DNA from 3 places in the Streptomyces sp. NPDC057854 genome. Region 1 is predicted to be linked to each of the others. Evidence: riboswitches for the same ligand, from Rfam matches in the RefSeq annotation. Region 1 holds a riboswitch; each other region holds the start of a gene.
The links. Region 1 has a riboswitch for cyclic di-AMP ahead of ACFVQZ_RS26705 (M23 family metallopeptidase). Riboswitches for the same ligand answer to the same signal wherever they lie in the genome.

Region 1 (4,670 bases):
CGCTGTCGTACGCGGCCCGGGCCACCGGACGGGTGTGGGTGCCGCCGCAGTACCTCGACTACGGCGGCTACAACCCGTACAAGGGCTAGTCCACCGGCGTCTCGGAGGCGGTCGTGAGCCGGGCCAGTTCGGCGTCGGTCAGCGTCAGGCCGGCGGCGGCGACGAGCGCCGGCACCTGCTCGACCGTACGGGCCGAGGCGATCGGCGCGGTGACGGTGGGGCGGGAGGCGAGCCAGGCGAGGGCGACGGTGGCGGGCTCGGCGCCGTGGGCCTCGGCGACCTCGTCGAGCGCGGCGAGCACGGCCTGTCCGCGCGCGGTCTCGGCGAACGCGCCGGCCCGCGGGGCGCGGACGCTGTCGACGGACCGGCCGGGCCGGTACTTGCCGGTGAGGAAGCCGGAGGCGAGGCCGTAGTACGGGACGGCGGCGAGGCCCGCTTCGGCGGCGGTGTCGAGGAGCGGGCCCTCGTACTTCTCGCGCGCCACGAGGTTGTACTCGGGCTGCAGCGCCACGTACCGGGTGAGCCCTTCGGCCTCGGCGAAGTCGAGGGAGGCCCGCAGCCGCTCGGGCGAGATGTTGGAGGCGGCGACGGCCCGCACCTTGCCCTCCTTCACGAGCTGGTCGAGGGCGGTGACGATCTCCTCGACGGGGACCGTCTCGTCGTCGAAGTGCGTGTAGTACAGGTCGATGTAGTCGGTGCCGAGGCGGCGCAGGGAGGCTTCCGCGGCGGCCTTGACGGTGGGGGCGGAGAGGCCGTTGAGCGGGGCGAGGGCGCCGACCTTGGTGGCGACGACGACGTCGGAGCGGTTGCCCCGGGCGGCCAGCCAGCGGCCGATGACGGTCTCGGACTCGCCGCCCTCGTTGCCGTCGACCCACGCGGAGTAGACGTCGGCGGTGTCGACGAAGTTGCCGCCGGCGGCGGCGTAGGCGTCGAGGACGGCGAACGACGTCTTCTCGTCGGCGCTCCAGCCGAAGACGTTGCCGCCGAGGGCGAGCGGGAAGACGTGCAGGCCGGAGGTGCCCAGCGGGCGCAGAGTCGAGTCCATGGGGAGATCAACTCCGTGCGCCGCCGGGCGTATTCCGGTCGGGGAGCCTGAACCCCGGCCGGAAGGCTCGTACGGACGGACCGGCGGCCGGACCGTCGCGTCGGACCGTGGGGTCAGACCGTCAGGCCCTTGGAGCGCAGCCACTCGGCCGGGTCGATGCCCGCGCCGTCCGGGGTGTGGACCTCCATGTGGAGGTGGGGTCCGGTGACGTTGCCGGTGGCGCCGACGCGGCCGATGGTCTCGCCCGTGGTGACGGTCTGGCCGGCGGCGACGGTCATGGAGGAGAGGTGGCAGTACCAGACCTCGGTGCCGTCCTCCAGCTGCAGGACGATCCGGTAGCCGTACGAACCGGACCAGCCCGCGGACGTGATGGTGCCGCCGTGCACGGCCTTGAGCGGGGTGCCGGTGGGGGCCGCGAAGTCGAGGCCGGTGTGGTAGCCGGAGGACCACATCGAGCCGGACTGCATGTAGGTGGAGGTGAGGGTGTACGAGGAGAGCGGCATCGCGTAGCTGGCGGCCAGCTGGGCGAGGCGCTCGGCCTCCGCCTTCTCGGCGGCGATCCGCTCCGCCTCGGCCTTCTCCTCGGCGAGGCGCTTCTCCTCGGCGGCCTTCTCCGCGGCGATCCGCTCGGCCTCGGCCTTGGCGGCGGCTTCCGCCTGGACCTTGGCGTCCGCGGCGGCCTTCTCGGCGGCGGCCTTCTCGGCGGCCAGCTTCTCGGCGTCGACCGCGGCCTGCTGCTGCTGTTCGGCCTGCTGGAGGATGCGGGCGCGCAGGGCCTCGCCGGCGTCGGCGGCGGAGGCGGTGCGCTCGGCGGGGGCGGCCGTGGCGGTGCCGGCGGCGGCGGTGCCGGCCGGGGCGGTGTACGTGACGGAGGTGAGCGGCTTCGCCGCGGCGGCGCCCGCCGCGACGGGCGCGGAGCCCTGCGCGTCGGCGGTCTCCTCGTCGCCGCCGGGCAGCAGGGCGCCGACGCCGGGCAGGTCGTGGGCGTCCGGGAGGCCCAGGTCGGGAAGGTCCGGGAGGGAGATCGCGACCGGCGGCTTCTCCTGCGCGGTGGCGAGGCCGCCCGCGCCGACGGCGGCGATGACGCCGACGCCGAGGACGGTGGAGGAGCGGGCGAAGTTGGAGCGCTGCTTCACGACCCGGTGCCGGCCGCCGGCGCGGCTCTCGGCGCGCAGGGAGCCCTCGGTCGGGTTCCACTCCCCGGGGGAGGGGGTGAAGGAGGCGGTGTCGTACGCGCCCGGCGCGGCGCCGGCCGGGTCGTCCGCTCCGACGGCACCCGGGCCGCCGAAGGGCTCGAAGGGGGCACCGGGTACGGGGGTGTTGGACGCCACGGAGGCGCGCTCCTTTCCTTCCTTCTCGCCTACCGGGTTAGCTGACGGGTTCGGAGCAGGAAGGTCTCCTACGGGCGTGTTCGCACGGGGGGTGCGAGGGGCCCGATTCACCCCAAGGGATGGTTCCCCGGTTCCCTTTCGGGATTCGGCACGTGCGCACGGAGCCGCCTCTTGCGACGGCTGGGACGACCGCGCTGCGTTATCGAACGTTAATAGACACGACGGTCCGATTCCAAGCCGTTCCCCTTGATCATTCACGGAAATGGCAGGGATTCGCCCGAGTTGACCCCGCTTCAGTGCCGGTCCGTCAAACCTCTGAAATCTGACGGTGTGTCAATTGTTATCGCTGAGGCACCTCCTGACCACGCACGGTGAACGCCCGGCCGGATCGCGTCAACCTCCCGGCCCGGGCGGCACCACCGGCATGGTCCGCCGCCGCTCCGGCGCCCCGGCCGCCGGCCGGCTCACCGCCAGCAGCGCCATGTCGTCGGTCGTCCCCCCGCCGGTGTGCCGCCGCACGTCGTCCACGAGCGCGTCGAGCAGCTCCTCCGGCCCCGGGAAAACCGCGCCCGCCAGCCGGGCCGCCGGATCGTAGAAGACGCCGCCCGCGTCCCGCGCCTCCGAGAGGCCGTCGGTGTAGAAGAGCAGCGTCGCGCCCGCCGGGTACGCCCGCTCGTCGGCCCGGTCCGGCCACACCGACAGCTCGCCCATCCCGAGCGGCAGCGCCGCCTCGGCCGGCGCGACCGTCTCCAGGCGCCCGTCCCCGTACAGCAGCAGCGGCGGCGGGTGCCCCCGGTTCACCAGCCGGACCCGCCCGCCCGCGCGCGGGACCTCCGCCAGCACCGCCGTCGTGAACCCCTCGAAGGCGTCGAGCCCCTCGCGCCGCGTCCCCTCCCGGTCGAGGGCCCGGTCGAGCCGCCGCGCCACCCCCTCCAGCGTCGCCTCCTGCTCCGCCGCCTCCCGGAACGCGCCGATCACCACGGCGACCGCCTCCACCGCGTCCATCCCCTTGCCCCGCACGTCCCCGACCACCAGCCGCACCCCGTGCGGCGTGTCCTGCACCGCGAACAGGTCGCCGCCGATGAACGCGTCCGCCTGCGCCGCCTCGTACCGCGCCGCGCACTGCAGCCCGCCGATCCGCTCCGCCGGCATCGGCAGCACCGCCCGCTGCGCGGCCTCCGCGATGACCCGCGCCGACGCCAGCCGCTCGCCGCTGCGCCGCACCACCAGGTTGATCACCAGCGCCAGCGCGGACACCGTCACCACGGTCAGCGTCTCCGTCAGCGAGGGCACGTCGGTGAGCGTGTCGTTGTACGCGTGCAGCCCGACCGACGCCAGGATCGCCGCCAGCCCGGTCAGCAGCGTGGTGAGCCGGGAGAAGAACGGGGCGGCGATCAGCGGCGCGGCGGAGAACATCGGCGCCGCCGTGTACGCGGGCGGCGTCGCCAGGTCGAACACCACCCCGCCCGCGATGATCAGCGGCGGCAGCGCCCGCAGGACCCGCCGGGTCGCGCCGAACGGCGCGGACTGCCGCACCTCGCTCCCGTACGGTCCCCGGGTCGCGCCGGACCGGACGGGACCGCGGCCGGGCGGATCGCCCCGCCGCCCGCCGCCCGCCGCTCCCCGAGGGTGCGTCACCTTGAGTACTCCTGACCGGTCGCCGGCCCGCCGCCGCGCACCCTCCCAGGGTCCCCGCGCCGCGCCCGCCCGGCGACCGGCAGGCGTCCGACCGGCGTACGCGGCCCGCTCCACGCGCGCGTGGAGACCGGGTCCCACCCACGCGCGCGTGCATGCCGCGTCCCGCCCACGCGCGCGCGTGGGAACCGCGTACGGGCGGAAGCCCGGCCGTCCGCTACGACGTCGAGCCGTCCACCCGCAGCCGTCCGCCCCGCCCCAGGACCGCGACCGCCGCCGCACAGCCCAGGCCGACGCCGCAGAGCGCCAGCCACGGCGCGGCCGTCCAGCCCGTGACGTCGAGGAGCACACCCGTACCGAGGTTCCCGAGCGTGATCCCGATCCCGCAGACCGTGTTGTAGAGCCCGTAGTGGGTGGCCACCCAGCGGCCCCGGGAGAGCGCGACGACGGTGTCCATCTCGTACGGGTAGAGCACCGCGTTCGCCACCGCGAGGACCGCCGCGCACAGCAGCAGCGCCGCCGCGCCCCGCCCGAGCGTGGCGGGCAGCAGGAACGCGCCGCCCATCAGGGCCAGCCCGGCGACGAGGCTCCGCTCGCGGCCGAGCCGGGCCGCGCACCAGGCGGTGATCCGCAGCTGTCCGGCGAGCGCGACGAGCGCG
Region 2 (4,670 bases), on a different contig from region 1:
GCCGCGGGCGTCGATCCGGTCGTAGCGGACGGTGGCGATGAACTCGCCGCCGACGGTGGCGGCGAGGCCGACCCGGTCGACGAAGTCGTGGTGGGTGAAGCGGTGGACGTCCTTGGCGGAGAGCCGGGGGTAGGGGGCGAAGAATCGGTAGTACTTCGACTCGTCCGAGACCTGCTCGTAGAAGCTGACGAGCCGGCCTGCGTCGTCGGCGGTGATGGGGCGCACGCGCGCGGTGCCGCCGTCGCGGAGCACGACGTCGGCCTCCCAGTGGTCGGGGTAGGCGTGCTCCTGCGGGGCCGGGCGCCCGGCCGGGGCCTGCCGCTCCCCCGGTCCCGCACCGCCCGTCCCGTCCGGTCCGTCCGCCTGTTCCGACGTGCTCCGCATGGGGCACAGCCTACGGCCGGGGTCCGACAGCGGCACCGTCCGCGCGCGGCCCGGGAGGGACGCGGCACGGTCCGCGCGCCGCCGGGGCGGGAGGGCCGGAGGTCGTACGGTGGGGGGACCAACGTCGACGGGAGCACTCCGCTTCCCGTGAGAGACTGGTCTAGACAACCGCTGAAGACCTGAAGGGCAACACCATGGCTGAGCGCCGCGTCAACGTCGGCTGGGCCGAGGGCCTGCACGCCCGCCCCGCCTCCATCTTCGTCCGTGCCGCCACGGCCTCCGGTGTTCCGGTGACCATCGCCAAGGCCGGCGGCAACCCGGTGAACGCCGCCTCCATGCTCGCGGTGCTCGGCCTGGGCGCGCAGGGCGGCGAGGAGATCGTGCTCGCTTCGGACGCCGAGGGCGCCGAGGCCGCGCTGGAGCGCCTCGCCAAGCTGGTGGCCGAGGGCCTGGACGAGCTTCCCGAGACGGTCTGATCACGGCGAGTCGATCCCGTTCCCCACGGACGGCCGTGTCCCCGGAATTCCCGGCGGACACGGCCGTCCGGCATTTCCGCGGTCCCGCAATTTCCCTTTTCCGGGCAGCAGGAAAAGGCCGGGACAAGGTCGGCACAAAGCCGCGACAAGGCCGGGAGAATTCCTCTTCCTGTATACGGCGCCCGTGTTAAATCCGGGAACTCGCCGTGTTGACGGCGTGTTGCGAAACCCTCACGCGGCCGTGCTCCGGCCTTTTCAGCCGGTGCAGCGGCAGGGAGCGCTCGGCGTGCAGGGCGGTCAGCGCGCGGGCCCGCTCGGCGTCCCCGCGCGCGACGGCGTCGACGATCGCCCCGTGCTCGGCCCAGGCGTCCGCCGGCCGGTCCGGCGGGTCCACGACGTACATCCAGGCGATCTTGTGGCGCAGCTGGGTGAGCAGGACGGCGAGCGCCGGGCTGCCGGACGCCTGCGCCAGCGTCTCGTGGAACCAGCCGCCGAGCGCCCGCAGGTCCTCCCCCTGCCCCCGCCGGGCCCGCTCCTGTCCCAGCCTGACCAGGCCGCGCAGCACCTTGAGGTGGGCGTCGGTGCGCCGCTGGGCGGCCCGGGCGGCGCCGAGCGGTTCGAGCAGCGCCCGTACGTCGAGGAGGTCTGCGGCCTCCTGGTCGGTGGGCTCGGCGACCTGGGCGCCCGCGTGCCGGCGGCTGACCACGAAGCCCTCGGACTCCAGGGTGCGCAGGGCCTCGCGGACCGGCACGCGGGAGACGCCGTAGCGCCGGGCGAGCTGGTCCTCGGTGAGCCGGCTGCCGCGCTCGAAGACCCCCGAGACGATGTCGTCCCGGATCGCCGTGCATACCGATTGCGCGGGAACCCGCATGTCCGACCTCCGTATTCGCTCCGCGCGCCCCGCATTCGAGCGGCGCTTCTTCCGCGACTCTATTGCAGCGCGCCGGAAATTCCGATGCCCCCTCGGAATCCGGCCGGTAGACGCCCGGGGCATGCGGGCCGGAAGCGACGGAAAAGGCCCCGGCTCGGGAGAGCCGGGGCCTTTTCGGGGCGGGAATGGCGGGTCAGAGGCTGACGCCGCGGGCGCGGAGGTACGCGACGGGGTTGATGTCGGAGCCGTACTCGGCGGTGGCGCGGGCCTCGAAGTGCAGGTGCGGGCCGGTCGAGTTGCCGGTCGAGCCGGAGACGCCTATCTGCTGGCCGGGCTCGACGGTCTGGCCGACGTAGACGCCGATGGACGACAGGTGGCCGTACTGGGTATAGGTGCCGTCGTGCATCCGGATCACGACGTTGTTGCCGTACGCGCCGCCCCAGCCGGCCTCGACGACGGTGCCGGAGCCGACGGAGACGACCGGGGTGCCGTAGGCGGCGTGGAAGTCGACGCCGGAGTGGCTGCCGGAGGACCAGAGGGAGCCGCCGGTCTTGTAGCCGGTGGAGACGTACGAGCCGGCGACCGGGAGGTTGAAGGAGGCGAGGCGGCGGCGCTCGGCCTCGCGGGCGGCGCGCTCCTTCTCCTCGCGGATCTCCTTGGCGCGGGCCTCGGCCTTGCGCTTCGCCTCGGCGCGCGCCTTGGCCCGGGCCTCGGCCTCGGCGGCCTCCTGCTCCTGGGCGGCGGCCTGCGCGCTGATCTGGTCGGCGATCGACTCGTCGGCGATCACCTTCATGAGGCCGGTGTCCTCGGGGGAACGGTCCTCCCCGTCGGCGGCGAGGGCCGGAGAGGCGAGGGTGCCGACGACGCCGGTGGTCGCGAGGGCGGCCACGCCGGCGATGCCGGCGCTGCGGCGAGCCAGTCGGCTCGCACCACGGTGCTTCCCGGTGGCACGGGTGAACGCCAAGAGACGGTCCTTTCCTTCCTTCTCGCCTACCGGGTTAGCTGACGGGTTCGGAGCAGGAAGGTCTCCTACGGGCCCCTCCGCGCGGGCGAAGGCGTCCGATTCACCCCAGGGACTGGTGGGTCCCCGGCTCCCCAGGCTCGCGCCTGACGGGGACTCGGCGATGACTGTCCGGTGCCGCGGGTGCGGCGCGTGCGTGGGCCGGACAGCCGCGTCGACGCTAGGCCGGACGGATGTCGATCGCCAAACAGACACGCCTTTTTGTAAGACATGCCACAGGGCATACGATCATGCTTAGCTTCATAACGGACAAAGCGGAGGTCCCCGACGCTTCATCGCATCGGAGACCTCCGCCGCCCGCTGACCCGGGGTCAGCTCACCACGGTCACCTCGCCGATGCCGAGGGCTCGCACGGGCTCCTCGATCTGCGCGGCGTCGCCCACCAGCACGGTGACCAGCCGGTCCACCGGGAAGGCGCTGACGACGGCCGCCGTGGCCTCGACCGTGCCGGTCTCGGCGAGCCGCGCGTACAGCCGGGCCTGGTAGTCGTCCGGCAGGTGCTGCTCGACCTGGTCGGACAGGGTCGCGGCGACCGAGGCGGCCGTCTCGTACTTGAGCGGCGCCACCCCCACCAGGTTCTGCACCGCGACGTCCCGCTCGGCGTCGGTCAGTCCGCCCTCGGCCAGCGTGCGCAGGACCTTCCACAGGTCCTCCAGGGCCGGCGCGGTGTTCGGTGTGTCGACCGAGCCGCTGATGGCGAGGAGCGAGGCGCCGTGCCCCTCGCCGTCCGAGCGGAGCACCTGCCCGAAGGCGCGCACGCCGTACGTGTAGCCCTTCTCCTCGCGCAGGACGGCGTCCAGACGGGACGTCAGGGTGCCGCCGAGGCAGTAGACGCCGAGGACCTGCGCGGCCCAGACGGAGTCGTGGCGGTCCGGCCCGATCCGGCCGATGAGCAGCTGCGTCTGGACGGCCCCCGGACGGTCGACGATGACGACCCGTCCGGTGTCGTCGGCGGTGATCGGCTGCATGGGGCGCGGCGCGGCCGGCGCGCCGGTCCAGCGGCCCAGCGTGTCGGCGAGGACCGCGTCCAGGTCCACGCCGGTGAGGTCGCCGACGACGACCGCGGTGGCGGTGGCGGGCCGCAGGTGCGCGTCGTAGAAGGCGCGGACGGCGGCGGCGTCGATGGCCTCCACCGTCTTCTCGGTGCCCTGGCGCGGCCGGGACATCCGCGCGGAGGCCGGGAAGAGCTCCTTGTAGAGCTGCTTGGCCGCGCGCCGGCTCGGGTTGGCGGACTCGTGCGGGATCTCGTCGAGCCGGTTGGCCACCAGACGCTTGACCTCGTCGGCGTCGAACGCCGGGGAGGTCAGCGCCTCGGCGACGAGCGCGAGCGCCTTCGGCAGGCGGGAGACCGGGACCTCCAGGGAGACCCGGACGCCGGGGTGGTCGGCGTGCGCGTCGAGGGAGGCGCCGCAGCGCTCCAGCTCCGCCGCGAACTCCTCGGCGCCGCGCTCGGTGGTCCCCTCGGAGAGGGCGCGCGCCATGATGGTGGCGACGCCGTCGAGGCCCTCGGGCTCGGCGTCCAGCGGCGCGTCGAAGAAGAGCTCGACGGCGACGACCTGCTGGCCGGGGCGGTGGCAGCGCAGCACGGTCAGGCCGTTGTCGAGCGTGCCGCGCTCGGGGGCCGGGAAGGCCCACGGCCTCGCCGCGCCGGCCTGCGGCTGGGGGTGGAACTCCATGCTGGTCAGGGGCTGGGCGGTGTCCGTCACTGGTCCGCTCCCTCTTCGTCGTCGCTCTCGTCGGTGGCGTCGCTGTCGGCGGTCTCGGCCGGCTCGTACACCAGCACCGCGCGGTTGTCCGGCCGGAGCCGGGCCGCGGCCACCTCGCGCACCTCGTCCGCGGTGACCGAGAGGACCCGGTCGACGGCGGTCAGCGCCAGCTGCGGGTCGCCGAACAGCACGGCGAAGCGGCACAGTTCGTC
Region 3 (4,670 bases), on a different contig from region 1:
GTCGAACATGACGGATCCCAGGCCGAGTTCCACGGCCTCGCGCACGAGGTCCGGGTTCTCGGCGTGGTCGAGGTGCACGGCGACCGGCGTCTTGGCGGCGCGGGCCAGGGCCAGCGAGGCGAGCGCGACGGGTTCGAGGGCCCCGTGGTAGCGGACGGTGTTCTCGCTGATCTGGAGGACGACGGGCCGGCCGGCCCGCTCGGCACCGGCCACGATGGCCTGCGCGTGCTCCAGCTGGAGGACGTTGAAGGCGCCCACACCGGCACCGGCGGCGCGGGCCCGCCGGACGATCTCGTGGGTCTGGGTCAGGGGCATGGTCCTGCTCCGGGACGCGAAGGGATACGGAGGGATGCGGAGGGATGCGGACGGATACGAAGGGGAGGGCGTTCACTCGCTACGGCTCCGCGGAGTAGGGCCCGCGGGCGTCAGGCCGCCCCGGCGTCGGCGAGGACCACCGAGCGGGTGAGGTTCCGCGGGCGGTCCGGGTCCAGGCCGCGCGCCTCGGCGACCGCGACGGCGAGCCGCTGGGCCACGACGAGTTCGGCGAGCGGATCGAGACCGCCGTCGACGAGGGTGCCGCCGACCGCCCGGATCTCCTCGGCGAGGCCGCCGGGCAGGGGGCCGAAGGTCCAGGCGACCCGGCCGGGCCCGGTGATGCTGATCGGCCCGTGGCGGTACTCCATCGCCGGGTACGCCTCCGTCCACGCGCCGGCCGCCTCCCGCATCTTGAGCCCGGCCTCCTGGGCGAGGCCGTAGGTCCAGCCGCTGCCGAGGAACGTGACCTGCTCGGCGTCGCGCACGGAGTCCTCCAGCGGCCGGGCGAGGGCGAGTTCGGCGTCGTCGGCGGCGCGGGCGACGGAGCCGACGCCGGCCGGGAGCGCATCCTCGGCCTCCAGGTGGGCGCGGAGGAGCGCGAGGGCCGTGGTGGCGAAGCGGGTCTGGACGACCGACTCCTCGTCGGCGAAGTCGAGGACGGCGAGGGCGTCGGCGCCGTCCCGCACCGGGGTGGCCGGGTCGGCGGTGATCGCGCCGGTGGGGACGGTGCCCTTCAGCCGGTCGAGGACGGCCAGGACCTCGCTGGTGGTGCCGGAACGGGTGAGCGCGACGACCCGGTCGTACCGCCGCCCGTGGGGGAAGCGGGAGGCGGCGAACGCGTCCGTCTCCCCGTGCCCGCCGGCCTCGCGCAGGTCCGCGTACGCCTGCGCCATGAACCACGAGGTGCCGCAGCCGATCACGGCGACCCGCTCCCCGCGCCGGGGCAGCGCGGCGGCGTGCGCGGGCAGGGTGCGGAGCGCTTCCCGCCAGAGGGCGGGCTGGGTGGCGATCTCGGCGGCGGTACGGGACGGGGCCATGCGCACTCCTTGCACGGAAGGACTGACATCAATGCGTGAAGCTGCTCGTAACAAGCATCATTCAAGCAGATACAGTCACCCGTCGACCAGAGTCCACCGGGGGCCTGGATCAGCGGCCGGCGACGGACGCGCGGTGGATCGTGGCGTCGAGGAGGGCGAGCGCGTCCGCCGCGGTGCGGCCGGGGGCACGGTTCCAGGGGCCGATGAGGCCGTGCCAGCCGCGGGACCGCAGCTCGGTCATGATCCAGGCACCGGCCTCGTTCATGGTGGCGGCGCTGCCGTGGCCGAGCCGGTGGGCGGCGAGCAGCGCGCCGCAGACGCACCGCGCGCCGCGCGCGTCCCGGAGCTTGTACGGGGTGTTCTGCCAGCCCCACTCCTCCAGGACCCGGCGCGCGTACGCCAGGTGCACGGAGGGCCGGACGTCCGGGCGGCCGATGCGGCGCCAGACGTGCAGCCGGTCCGGGAGCGCGGCGCCGATCCGGCCGGGCAGCGGGCGTTCGGCGGGCGGCGGCGCCGGCAGCGCGTCGAGCGCGTCGGCGACGAGCCGGTCCACGGGGACGGACAGCAGGCTCCGCCACGCCTCGGAGGCCGGGCCGGGCGCGGGGGCGGGCGCGGGGGCGGGCGCGAGCAGCCGCTCCCAGGCGGCGCTCTCGTAGAGCCGGGCCGCCTCGCGGTCGAGGGTGTCCGGATCCATCAAAGCGGGAGAAAGCGGGGCAGTTGAGGACATCCCCCCATGATTGGCGATGCGTGTCCGGTTTGCCGTGTATGCACCGCGCATGCCACCCCAACACGTGGGCATTACGGAGCACATTCCAACGAACAGAACCAGGCGGCCTATTCGGACATTACGCACCCCGTGACGCGACTCACTTTCCCTCCGCCGCCACCGCCCCCGCCCCCGTCAGAATCCGCGCCGCACAAGGGAATCCGGAATCACCGCGAGAACGGTCGATCTTGAATTCCGGCACATCGATCTTTGCCCTTCCTTTTCCCGTGTCCGCGCGTCTTGTTCCGCGCCGCATTTCTCGCCTACGGTCACCTCCATTCGGGCGGACCGCCGAATCCTGCCACCGCCCGGACGACCTCCCATTGCACCCGACGGCAGGAGCGGGGGACCCACCACACCGCCGGTCCGGACCACCGGAACGGCTCGGGGTGAAGCCGCGTGCGCGCGGCCGGACACCTCCCCGTCCGAACCCGACAGCTCACCTCGCAGGCGCCGGAGAGGAAACCGTCATGCCCGCTCACGGCAAGCACCGCCGCCCCCGACGCCGCCCCGTCTCCCGAGGTCTCGCCTTCGCGGGCACCGGCGGAGTCGCCCTCGCCCTGCCCCTCGTCGTCCCGGCCACCGCCGGCGCCGAGCCCGTCGCGCGGACCGCCGCACCGGCCGCCGCCGTCGCGGCCCCGGCCGCCGCTCCCGCCACCCCGGCACAGGCCCCCGCCACCGTTCCGGCCGCGCCGGCCGCCGCGCCCCGCGCGTACACCGTGGTGCAGGGCGACTCGCTTTCCCTGATCGCCCACCGAAAGGGAATTCAGGGCGGCTGGAAGGCGCTTTACCAGGCGAACCGGACCGCCGTCGGTGACAATCCGTCACTCATTCATCCGGGCCTGGAACTGACGATTCGTCGGGATTCCGCCGGGGCCGTCCCCGCCCCGCGGAAGACCGTCCGGAAGGACACCGCGAAGCCCGCCGCCGGCGGTTCCGCCGAACGGGCGAGCCGCTCCGCCGCCCGCCCCGCGGCCCCCGCCGCGCAGACCCGCGCGACGGTCGCACAGGCCGCGCCGCAGGCCGCTCCCGCCGCCACCCGGTACGCCGACAACCTGGACGGCTGGATCCGCGAGTCGCTCGACGTCATGGCCCGCTACGGCATCCCCGGCACGTACGACGGCATCCTCCGCAACGTCATGCGCGAGTCCTCCGGCAATCCCCGCGCCATCAACCTCTGGGACTCGAACGCCGCCAAGGGCACCCCCTCCAAGGGCCTGCTCCAGGTCATCGACCCGACGTTCGCGGCCTACCACGTGCCGGGCACCTCGCTCGACCCGTACGACCCCGTCGCGAACATCACTGCCGCCTGCAACTACGCGGCCGACCGGTACGGCTCCATCGACAACGTCAACGGCGCCTACTGACCGGCCCCGCCGGTCACCGCCGCGAAGCGGCCGGTGAACCAGGCGGTGGCCAGTTCCGCGACCCGTTCCAGGGCGCCGGGCTCCTCGAAGAGGTGGCCGGCGCCCGGCACGACCTCCAGCCGGCTCTCGCAGCGCAGCAGCGCCTCGGCCCGCCGGTTGAGGTCCAGGACCAGGTCGTCGTCGCCGCCGACGATCAGCAGCGTCGGCGCCCGCACCGCGGCCAGCCGCTCCCCCGCGAGGTCGGGCCGGCCGCCCCGGGACACCACGGCGGCCACGTCGTCGTCCGGCGCCGCCGCGGCCCACAGCGCGGCGGCGGCGCCCGTACTCGCCCCGAAGTACCCCCGCGGCAGCGCCGCGGTCTCCGGCCGCCGCGCCGCCCAGGCGGACACCCGGGCCAGCCGCCCGGCGAGCAGCGGGGTGTCGAACACCTGCGCCCGGTCGGCCGCCTCGGCCTCCGTGAGCAGGTCGAACAGGAGCGTCCCGAGCCCGGCCCCGTTCAGGGCGCCGGCCACCGCCCGGTTCCTGGGGCTGTCCCGGCCGCTGCCGCTGCCGTGCGCGAAGAGGACCAGACCGGCCGCCCCGTCGGGCAGCGCGAGGTCGCCCGGCAGCTCGACGCCGTCGACCCCGATCCGTACGGAGGTGTTCCGGACCACCGGGGCGCGCCCCGCCCGGCTCCGGTCGAGCAGGGCCACCACCTCGGCGTCCGGCGTCTGGTCGAAGTCCCGGTAGAACTGGCCGACGGCCGCGAACTCCGCCGGGGTGTGGACGGCGACCGTCTCGTCGGCCTCCCCACCGAGCCGCGCCGCCCAGTCGTCCGGCGCCACCGGCACGGCGAGCACGATCCGCGCGGCTCCCCCGGCCCGTACCGTCCGGCAGGCGGCCAGCGCGGTCGCCCCGGTGGCGAGGCCGTCGTCGACGACCACCACCGTCCGCCCCTCCAGCGGCACCGGCCGCCGGCTGCCCCGGTACGTCCGGGTCCGGTCGGCCAGCACCTGCCGCTCCCGCACCTCGGCGTCCGCCAGGTCCCCCTCGCTGACGCCCGCGAGCCGCACGACCTCCTCGTTGACGACCCGGACCCCGCCCTCGCCGATCGCCCCCATGGCGACCTCCGGCCGGCCCGGCACGCCCAGCTTGCGGACCAGGCAGATGTCGAGCGGCGCGTCCAGCGCGTCCGCCACCTCGGCC

Region 2: another riboswitch for cyclic di-AMP. It lies ahead of ACFVQZ_RS11600 (M23 family metallopeptidase); the one in region 1 lies ahead of ACFVQZ_RS26705 (M23 family metallopeptidase).
Region 3: another riboswitch for cyclic di-AMP. It lies ahead of ACFVQZ_RS12820 (LysM peptidoglycan-binding domain-containing protein); the one in region 1 lies ahead of ACFVQZ_RS26705 (M23 family metallopeptidase).

The regions. Positions count from the first base shown of each region.
Region 1 is NZ_JBHVMF010000020.1:137,682-142,351, reverse strand. Features, by position in the region: gene ACFVQZ_RS26715 (PrsW family intramembrane metalloprotease) at 1-89, shown strand, start outside; gene ACFVQZ_RS26710 (aldo/keto reductase) at 86-1,045, opposite strand; gene ACFVQZ_RS26705 (M23 family metallopeptidase) at 1,159-2,376, opposite strand; cyclic di-AMP (ydaO/yuaA leader) riboswitch at 2,388-2,537, opposite strand; gene ACFVQZ_RS26700 (PP2C family protein-serine/threonine phosphatase) at 2,770-4,014, opposite strand; gene ACFVQZ_RS26695 (MFS transporter) at 4,229-4,670, opposite strand, start outside.
Region 2 is NZ_JBHVMF010000006.1:183,115-187,784, forward strand. Features, by position in the region: gene ACFVQZ_RS11585 (GNAT family N-acetyltransferase) at 1-384, opposite strand, end outside; gene ACFVQZ_RS11590 (HPr family phosphocarrier protein) at 579-860, shown strand; gene ACFVQZ_RS11595 (GntR family transcriptional regulator) at 1,048-1,731, opposite strand; gene ACFVQZ_RS11600 (M23 family metallopeptidase) at 1,925-2,695, opposite strand; cyclic di-AMP (ydaO/yuaA leader) riboswitch at 2,705-2,865, opposite strand; gene ACFVQZ_RS11605 (M16 family metallopeptidase) at 3,064-4,428, opposite strand; gene ACFVQZ_RS11610 (M16 family metallopeptidase) at 4,455-4,670, opposite strand, start outside.
Region 3 is NZ_JBHVMF010000007.1:150,122-154,791, reverse strand. Features, by position in the region: gene ACFVQZ_RS12835 (class II fructose-bisphosphate aldolase) at 1-315, opposite strand, end outside; gene ACFVQZ_RS12830 (sugar isomerase) at 426-1,352, opposite strand; gene ACFVQZ_RS12825 (hypothetical protein) at 1,462-2,046, opposite strand; cyclic di-AMP (ydaO/yuaA leader) riboswitch at 2,398-2,584, shown strand; gene ACFVQZ_RS12820 (LysM peptidoglycan-binding domain-containing protein) at 2,589-3,485, shown strand; gene ACFVQZ_RS12815 (phosphoribosyltransferase family protein) at 3,479-4,670, opposite strand, start outside.